2 regions of the Dendrosporobacter sp. 1207_IL3150 genome follow, and region 2 is predicted to be linked to the other one. Evidence: riboswitches for the same ligand, from Rfam matches in the RefSeq annotation. Region 2 holds a riboswitch; the other holds the start of a gene.
The links. A riboswitch is a leader RNA that binds a small molecule or an ion and turns the genes downstream of it on or off. The one in region 2 is predicted to bind thiamine pyrophosphate.
Positions count from the first base shown of each region.

Region 1: linked by a shared signal. The riboswitch ahead of thiS (sulfur carrier protein ThiS) and the one ahead of thiC (phosphomethylpyrimidine synthase ThiC) in region 2 are both predicted to bind thiamine pyrophosphate.

Region 1 covers NZ_JBAIYU010000017.1:115,382-120,094, reverse strand. Annotated here, with positions in the region: gene thiF (sulfur carrier protein ThiS adenylyltransferase ThiF) at 1-322, opposite strand, end outside; gene thiH (2-iminoacetate synthase ThiH) at 323-1,453, opposite strand; gene V6C17_RS09610 (thiazole synthase) at 1,446-2,216, opposite strand; gene thiS (sulfur carrier protein ThiS) at 2,221-2,421, opposite strand; TPP riboswitch at 2,473-2,579, opposite strand; gene V6C17_RS09600 (Nif3-like dinuclear metal center hexameric protein) at 2,655-3,776, opposite strand; gene V6C17_RS09595 (tRNA (adenine(22)-N(1))-methyltransferase) at 3,767-4,456, opposite strand; tRNA gene V6C17_RS09590 (tRNA-Val) at 4,566-4,641, opposite strand; tRNA gene V6C17_RS09585 (tRNA-Glu) at 4,647-4,713, opposite strand, start outside.
Region 2 covers NZ_JBAIYU010000031.1:121,256-125,968, reverse strand. Annotated here, with positions in the region: gene thiL (thiamine-phosphate kinase) at 1-696, opposite strand, end outside; gene thiC (phosphomethylpyrimidine synthase ThiC) at 842-2,143, opposite strand; TPP riboswitch at 2,327-2,426, opposite strand; gene V6C17_RS14700 (GerMN domain-containing protein) at 2,485-3,054, opposite strand; gene V6C17_RS14695 (N-acetylmuramoyl-L-alanine amidase) at 3,054-4,580, opposite strand.

The sequences.
Region 1 (4,713 bases), on a different contig from region 2:
TTTTCTCTACGTTAGATTCATCTATTTTATCTGTAATAGTTTCAATCATTAAGTCTTTATTAACTCGCCTAAGGTTTTCTCTTAATACCTCGACTTTATATTTGCCAACCTGGTCCGCAAAGTAAAACTGCCGATTTAGATTACTGTATTCAATCACATCAAAATCAGCTACCAAAAAACTCATAAAACCACTGCGCACAAGCATCTGAGCACAGTTAGATCCAAGACCCCCGGCTCCTGCAATGCCGATTTTCTTAGTTTGAATTATACTCAGTTTATCCGCCGGTAAATATCGTTCAAGTGCATTAATAAATTCATTCATTTATAGCACCTGCCAATCTTTGTATAACGGCTGATAGCCATTTTCATATAGCATATTAGCCATTTCAGATACACTTCGACTGTCAGATATCTCAAATTGGCCAACGTTTTCTTTTTCAACACGGCCGCCTACAGCAGTGCATACTCCTGCCGACATTTTCGTTACACCAAGGTTCACTAAATGGTTACGCAGATCACCACTCTCACGAGTTGAAACGGTAATACCCCCGCGCGGCATAAATAATCTATATGCAACTATATACTGTACCAAGTTTTTATCACTTACAATCACTTTAGGAGGATACCCACCTAAATGCGGCCGCATGCGCGGTGGCGAAATACTCACTTCAACTTCTGGATACTTTTGCTGGAGATAATCTGCATGCAATCCTGTTAAAAACGCTTCAGTGCGCCAGTTATTCAAACCCAATAAAGCTCCTATGTTAACAGTACGCACTCCAGCCTGGCATGCCCTTTCAGGAGCATCTAGGCGATACTGATAATCTCTCTTAGGACCAGCCGGATGAAGCTCGGAATATATATCCCTATCATAGACTTCTTGATATATCGTTAAACCATCAATACCTGCCTCGACTGAATCTTTGTATTCTTCTGTAGATAAAGGATAAACTTCCATCCCAATACACGTAAAGTGTTTTCTAAGTATCTTAACACTGTCAATGATATATGAAACAGGCGATTCTTTTGGTGATTCACCTGTTAAAATAAGCAGATGTTTCAACCCACTATCGGCAATAATTTTCGCTTCTGAATCGACCTCATCCATGGTAAGTTTTTTACGTGGAAGTTTATTTTTTACGTTAAATCCACAGTACAGACACTGATTAATACAATGGTTAGCCAAATACATCGGTGTGTATAAAAGCATGGTTTTGCCAAAATGCTGTATAGTCAGTTTTCTGGCTTTCTGCGCCATTGCCTCTAAATGCTTTTCTGCACAAGGTGATAACAAAGCAAGGTAATCCAATATAGTTAGGCGGTTTTTATCAATAATTCTTTGAATATCATTGTCGGTAAGCCTGGCAAAAAACTCGTCATAATTGAACTTTTCATATTGTTCCAATGCATTAATAAACGACATAACCTCATCCCTTGCAAATTCTTTATTCATGTAAAAACCCAGTCAAAGGTGACGATGCACTCGCATAATCCTTTGTTGCTCCAGGACCAGCTAAATAAGCTGTTCTGCCAGCTTGAACGGCCATGCCAAAAGCACGAGCCATGGCAATTGGATCATTAGCAGTTGCGACTGCTGTATTAACCAAGACCGCTGCAGCCCCCATCTCCATAGCTTCTGCAGCTTCGGATGGCCGGCCAATACCAGCATCTACAATAATCGGGACTGATATTTCCTCAATTAAAATTCTTACTAATTCTTTTGTTTTTAATCCTCTATTAGTGCCTATTGGTGCTCCTAATGGCATAACTGCCGACGCTCCAGCATCCACCATATGCTTGGCTGCCATTAGGTCTGGACTCATATACGGAAGGACAACAAAACCTTCAGCCGCTAGAACTTCAGTAGCCTTTATAGTCTCATAGTTATCAGGAAGTAAGTATCTGTTATCTGAAATAACTTCAATCTTTATCCAGTTACCACAACCTGCTGCCTTTGCCAACCTGGCTATTCTGATTGCCTCTTGAGCATTACGGGCACCGGAAGTGTTCGGCATTAATATACAGTTCTTTGGTATAAATGAAGCAATATTTTCGTCCTTATACTCAGGATCAACTCTTCTTAAAGCAACGGTAACAACCTCAGATCCTGAAGCTTCAACCACCTGAGGAATAATCTTATTTGAAGAAAACTTACCTGTACCTAAAAATAACCTGCTAGATAATTCATGTCCACCAATTCTCAATACATCATTCATAACATCAACCTCCTCCAACAAAACTTAAAATTTCCAGATTATCATCTTGATTAAGAACGATTCCATCCCAGCAGTCTTTTCTAATAATTTCGTGGTTATATTCAACAATAATGTGGTCAGGATTAAAACCCTCTTGCAACAGGTATTTTGCTAAGGTAAGACCACTCTCTAGGTAAACCTTTTTTCCATTAATGCTAATTTCCAACTCATTCAACCCCTTAAAAAAAATAAATACGCTCCCGAATAGGTTCAGGCGCGCATTGCTTAATTACCTTCCTACGCGGGCATTATCCCGATCAGGTTAGAGGTCAGGTGCTTATAGTCCACTCTCAGCCCATAACATGAGCTCCCTCGGTATCAATATTAATTTCATGAGTATCTAAAGCTAATATTGCTATTATTGTATAATTTAATATTTCAGTCGTCAACAAATTTTGGCTATTTTACGAAAGTAAAAATATCCTTACTAAAACTATCGGCAAATATACGAATATCCCACTTACCTGCTGATGCACTTTTTTCTAGATGTTCTACTATACTATCAACAACAGGTATTTCAGTTGCAAAATGGCCCGCATCAATCAGAGACACACCTAAAGATAACGCTTCTTGGGCTTCGTGATATTTTACATCACCAGTAATAAGTACATCTGCTCCCATAAAAGCTGCTCTTTTAATTAACCCGGCTCCACTACCACCACAAACAGCTACTTTGTTTACAGTTTTCCCTGGGTCGCCAACCACCCTTACCCATTCGATATTTAATATCTTTTTAACTTCTAGCGTAAGTTCTTCTAATGTTTTAGTTGAAACAAGCTTGCCAATTCTCCCCAACCCCAGTTCCTTGCCTGCATTATGCAAAGGATAGACATCATAAGCAACCTCTTCGTAAGGATGACTTCTTAACATGGCTTTTATTATCCGTTTGCTTATCCTCTCAGGAAAAACAGTTTCTAACCTTAACTCCTGTACAAATTCTAACTTACCTTTTTCACCAATAAACGGCGAGGTTCCCTCTAACGGCAGAAAAGTCCCTATACCTTCTGTATAAAATGTACAATGACTGTAGTTTCCGATATAACCTGCACCAGCCTCAGTTATTGCGTTACGTACCTCTTCTATATAATCTTTAGGAACGAATACTGCTAGTTTCACTAAACGCTCTGAGAAACTCGAGGTAAGCATTTCTATCCCCTGCAAACTTAGCCTCTGTGCCAGTATATCATTTACTCCTCCTGCTGCAGTATCTAAGTTAGTATGTGCTGCAAATACAGCAATATCGTTTTTTAATAATCTGGCAATAATCCTTCCTTGTGGATTATCTGTTCGCAGATGTGCAAGCGGTTTAAAAATTAACGGATGATGTGAGATAATCAAGTTGACGCCTTTTTCTACAGCCTTTTCAATAACATCTTCTGTTATATCTAAACTAACTAAAATATTGTCAACAACTTGAGCTGGACTGCCTATCAGCAAACCTACGTTATCCCAGTCTTCTGCTAAATAACGCGGTGCTAACTTGTCAATAGCATCCATAATGACTTGGCATTTTACAGGCATTCTAACTTCATCTCCAACTCTCTTATTTTTTGCGCATACTGTTGATATTTTTCAGATTTCTTGGCCTGCTCACTTGCATCCATTTCCTTTAATATTCTCTTAGCTTGCAAAATAAGATTTTCAATATGTTCCTTTAGTAAAACCGAACGGCTCGACCACAACACCGGGCCTATATCAAATAATATTGGTTCTATCTCAATTTGTTTCCCTTGTTTTGCACTAATAATTTCATACAACCTCTCATCTTCCTTAACTAATAGTTCATCAGCAATAAACCAGCCATTTTCAACTAACCATTTACGCAATGTTGCCGAAGCGTTCATTGGCTGTAAAATAATTTGCTGCAGCGACTTAGCTGTTTCCGGAGATTTTTCGAGAATATCGACAATAGTACCTCCACCCATACCTGCAATAACAACAACATCAACCTCGTTGGGCCTAATTACATCTAGTCCATCCCCAAGCCTTAATGAAACGTCGTTTACAGCCCCATAATACTCTATAGTTTCCTTAGCTGCATGGTAAGGTCCTTTATTAACCTCTCCTGCCACTGCTGATCTAATAATATTGCTCTTTAATAAGTAAATCGGTAAATATGCATGGTCTGTACCAATATCTGCCATTACTGTGTTTTTTGGTATTAGTGATGCAACTGCAGTAAGTCTTTCACCTAGTTTCAAAATTCCACCCCATTGTTTTGATTCTATAGCCAGTAGTTATGTATCTTTAAAATAGAATTTCTAAATTATATAAAAAAATGCAAAGCATATGCTTTGCATTTAATTTCAATGGTGGGCGATGACAGGATCGAACTGCCGACATCCTGCTTGTAAGGCAGGCGCTCTCCCAGCTGAGCTAATCACCCATAGTTGGTGACCCGTAAGGGAATCGAACCCTTGATACCGCCGTGAAAGGGCGGTGTCTTAACCGCTTGACC
Region 2 (4,713 bases):
TTTAGCTATTTCATTTGCCTCACTTGCTAATCCGTCGCTTATATCATCCATGCTGTTAGAATATGCTGCTATAACTCTTCCAGCGCATACCTGAGGCTTCGGAGTGAGATGGCTAGTTACTAATGGCCAAGCAAAATCAAGTTCTTCCCAGTTACCCTTTGTAAGTAGGTCCAACCCAGCTGCAGAATTTCCAAGCATACCTGTAACAACAACAAAATCACCAGGCCTAGCGCCAGATCGTCTTTGTAATTGAGCTGGTTCAACTTCACCTATTACTGCAACATTTATAACAAGACCATTTTTGCTGGCTACAGTGTCCCCGCCAACTATATTTACTTTAAATTGCCGGCATATCTCTTTCATACCTTTATATAAATTCAAAACAAAATCCGCTGATATCGTATTGGGGATTGCTATTGATATAACTAAATGCTTTGGAGCCCCCCCCATAGCGGCAATATCGCTTAAATTAACAGCAATAGCCTTGTAACCAAGTTGATAGGGTGTTGTCGTGTTTAAGTCAAAATGAACGTTTTCTACCAGCATATCGGTTGATAATAATTGTAACTGACGCGGAGTCGGCAGCAAAACTGCAGCATCATCCCCAATACCAAGAATAACAGAAGCTGGATCGATAATCGTGTTCTCTTTTAGTAGGTCAATAAGACCGAATTCGCCTAATTGTTTTAGTTCCATTAATACCACCCAATTCATGTACGTGTTCCACAAGCTTTACGTAATTTCTTTTCTTGCTTATACTAGTATTTCCTGCATTCGTAGTATGCCACACATCGAAAAAAATAAAAGCAGCCACTAGTTTTCACTAGGGCTGCGTAACCATTTAGCATTGTTCGATTGGTTTACCTAAATATTCACCAACAATTTTCATCGCACAATAATTACCGCACATTGAGCAGGCTTCTGCTCCACCTGGATTTCGTTCTTGCCGATAACGCGCTGCTTTTTCTGGATCAATAGCTAATTCGATTTGCTTATCCCAATCTAGAGCTTTACGGGCTTTAGCCATTTTTAAATCCCATTCGCGAGCTCCTTTGACTCCTTTTACAATATCAGCAGCATGAGCGGCAATCCTAGACGCCATGATACCCTCGCGAACATCATCAACTGTCGGTAACCCTAGATGTTCAGCTGGTGTTACATAGCAGAGGAAATCAGCACCTGCGGCTGCTGCAAGCGTGCCTCCTATTGCAGATGTGATATGATCATAACCTGGTGCAACGTCAGTAACCAGCGGTCCTAAAACATAGAAAGGAGCGCCTTTGCATATTTGTTTTTGTAATTTAATATTAGCTTCGATTTGGTCGTAAGGAACATGACCAGGGCCTTCGACTAAAACTTGAACACCTTTAGCCCATGCTCGATCTACTAATTCCCCTAAAACCAAAAGTTCTTGTAATTGAGCACGATCGGTAGCATCAGCTAGGCACCCTGGTCTTAGACCATCCCCTAAGCTTATTGTTGAATCATAGCGAGCACATATGTCGAGAATTTCATCATAACGCTCATATAGTGGGTTTTCTTTACCATTATGCAGCATCCAGCCAGTTATAAAGGAACCGCCACGGCTTACTACGTCGGTTACTCTACCCTGTTGACGCAGGCGAGCAATAACACCTTGTGTTACACCACAATGAATGGTCATGAAATCAGCACCGTCTTTAGCTTGCTGCTCGATTGCATGAAGCATATCGTCACCTGTCATATCAATAACAGAGCCACGTGATTTAATAGCTTCTACTGTAGCTTGATAAATAGGCACAGTACCGACAATGATAGTCGATTTTTCAATAATTGCCCGACGTGAAATATCAATATTATCACCGGTACTTAGATCCATAACTGCATCTGCACCAGCTTTAATAGCAACTTCTAATTTAGCTAGTTCTGGCTCAATATCAGGAAAGGCACTTGAGGTGCCGATATTAGCATTTACTTTAGTCGAAAGTCCTAGACCTACGCCTCTAGGCTGTAGTGAGGTATGGTTTACATTGGCACAGATAGCTATTGTGCCTTCTGCAACTCTTTCCCTTATAACCTCAACGTTTATACCTTCTTTTTCTGCCACAATCTGCATCGCATCAGTGATTTTTCCTTGTCGTGCAAGCTGCATTTGAGTTGCCATAAAAAAGTCCCCCCTAATTAATCTGCGATTTACTACTGATAAAGAAAACACGGCTTGCGTCTAGCCTTAGCAACAGCGCAAGGCGATACTTACCATTTATCCTGCTTTTAAGAAAACTATGCTTCTGTTAGGATAAAATAAGAGCCGCTTAACCAAGAATGGCTAAACGGCTGTTAATATTTACAGTCTTTTCGGCCACTTCCCTACGCTGGTATTAGCCAGTAATCAGGTTCTAAGGGTCGGCCAAGCGGCCTCTCAGCTATATGCTCCCCTAGTGGAATGTATAATATGAATTTACTCTTTATCATTACCATTTTAGCAAATTGCCTATGGTAATACAATCATTTTTTAATAATATTTTCTGATCTACCGAGCGGTTCACTTGTATCTAGATGCCCGTTAATTGTATCTACTTTTTTGCCATCAACTAATATTTGAACCTTCTGAATATCAGGGAACTCAGTAAGAGTGTTTACTATCGCTCCCACTAATAGAATTTCTCCCGCTGAGCCGCCACTGCTGTTTTTTATGAGTTTATCATTAAAATCAACATATGCGGTATGGTCTTTTATTCTTATACTGCGCAATTTAGTTCCCGCAGGAATAGCGGAAACCAGTTCTGCCTGCTTAGTTCCACTGATTAAAAGCTCAACAGCAGTTTTTGCAGGATGATCATTATTGGGAACTATATGCGCCTCAGCTACTAAATTCGAAGCATCTTTCGTGGCATGATAAACTGTTATCTTCATCATATTCTGAGCCGGAACTGCCGAATTTTTATCTGCTTGTCCAGAATTATCATTCGCAGCCGGCGGGACATTTGGAGAAGGCTGATTACTTTCACTGCAGCCAGTAATTAGCATAGCTATCAAAAGGAGCAGCAGTAATAAATAGTTTTGTCTTAGTTTCATTACTTGGCACCCCCTCTGCTAGCAGCCTGACGGAAGAAATTATTTATTCCATCAACAATACCCTCGGCAATTTCCTGCTGAAACGTAGGAGAGCCTAATAGTTTTTCCTCTTCTGGATTAGATATAAATGCCAACTCGAGTAATGCTGCTGGCATTAAAGTACGTTTAACTACATAAAAATTTGCTGTCTGAATACCGCGATCTGCTAAACCGCCGGCCTCAATAAGGCTAGTTTGGATATTTTGTGCCAGCATTTTATCATATCTTGATTTCTGATAATAATGCGTAGAGGTGCCACCAACGCTCCTATTAGCAAATGCATTGGCATGAATACTCAAAAACAGATCAGCTTTTATGCTGTTTGCCACTTTTGTACGTGCGCTAAGTTCCTCCACTGCAGTAGCAGCAGCCCCAAATACATCACGGTCATCCTGTCTTGTCATAATAACTTTAGCGCCGGCTTTCTCTAATAAAGCCTTAACTTTTATTGCTACAGGCAGCGTAACTTCTTTTTCCTTAAGCTTATTTAAGCCTATAGCCCCTGGGTCACTTCCTCCGTGACCAGGATCTAGGACGATTACCTTACCTTTAAGTCCGGGTTTAAAATTAAACTCGATAGGAGGAATTGGCTTATTAATATCAACTACTACCCTAAAAGGCCTATTAGCTTTCGGATCGCTAGGCAACGTAAACACCTTATATTCGCTGTCCTCAAGCATTGCCGGAAGGTTAATCATTATTTTACTGCTTTCAGCATTTATTGCCGAAAACTTCACCTCATTGGCTATCTTACCGTCTAAAGTCATAGCATCTTTAAAGTCCCCTAAAGATGCACCTTTAAAATTAACTGTAAGGCAAGGATCAGGTGTTGCACTCATACTAGCTGTAGCCTGAACTTGTCCTGAAATATCGAATACTAAACGAAGTTTTTGAGAACCAGTAAGGGCATCATTCGAAAGTGCATAATTGACCTTTGTTATTTCATTTTTCTTAGCTGATAAGTCTGCAGCAGGCTTCGCCTCTATATTTACAGGAGGTTTAGTTAATGCGGTTGGCTTATTGATATCAATTACTACTCTAAAAGGTCTTTTCGCTTCTTCATTACTTGGTAAGGTAAAGACACGATAATCACTTTCGGCAATCATCGAAGGTAAGTTTACAATCAGCTGGCTGTTTGAATCATCTAACCGTTTGATATTTGCTGAATCTGCTATATTTCCATCTAGTTTAAATTCCTCTTGCAAACTACCAACTGATGCACCCTTCACATTTACTATTAGAGTGTTAGTATTTCCGATAATTGAAGAAGCTTGTACCGGCCCTGATACATCAATAACTAACCGAAGCATTTGGGCCTTTGTAGTTTGATCAGTATGTATAGCGTAGTTAAACTTAGTCATTTCAAGTCTATTTCCAAGACTAGACTGAAATTGGCCATTACTATCTACATTTATAGGAATCGATACCGCGGGTTTGCCATCAGGAATTAACTCAGGCAGACCTGCCAATGCTATCTGTGGAATCATTAGGAAAACTAATAAAAGTAAAGTAACTATCCTAGTACTTATACGCCAACACCTCCTATTGCTTATTTTAATATTTTTTATACGATAAGAAAGTATAACTTTCTTACTGCATAAGGGGTGGAGCATCGATTTT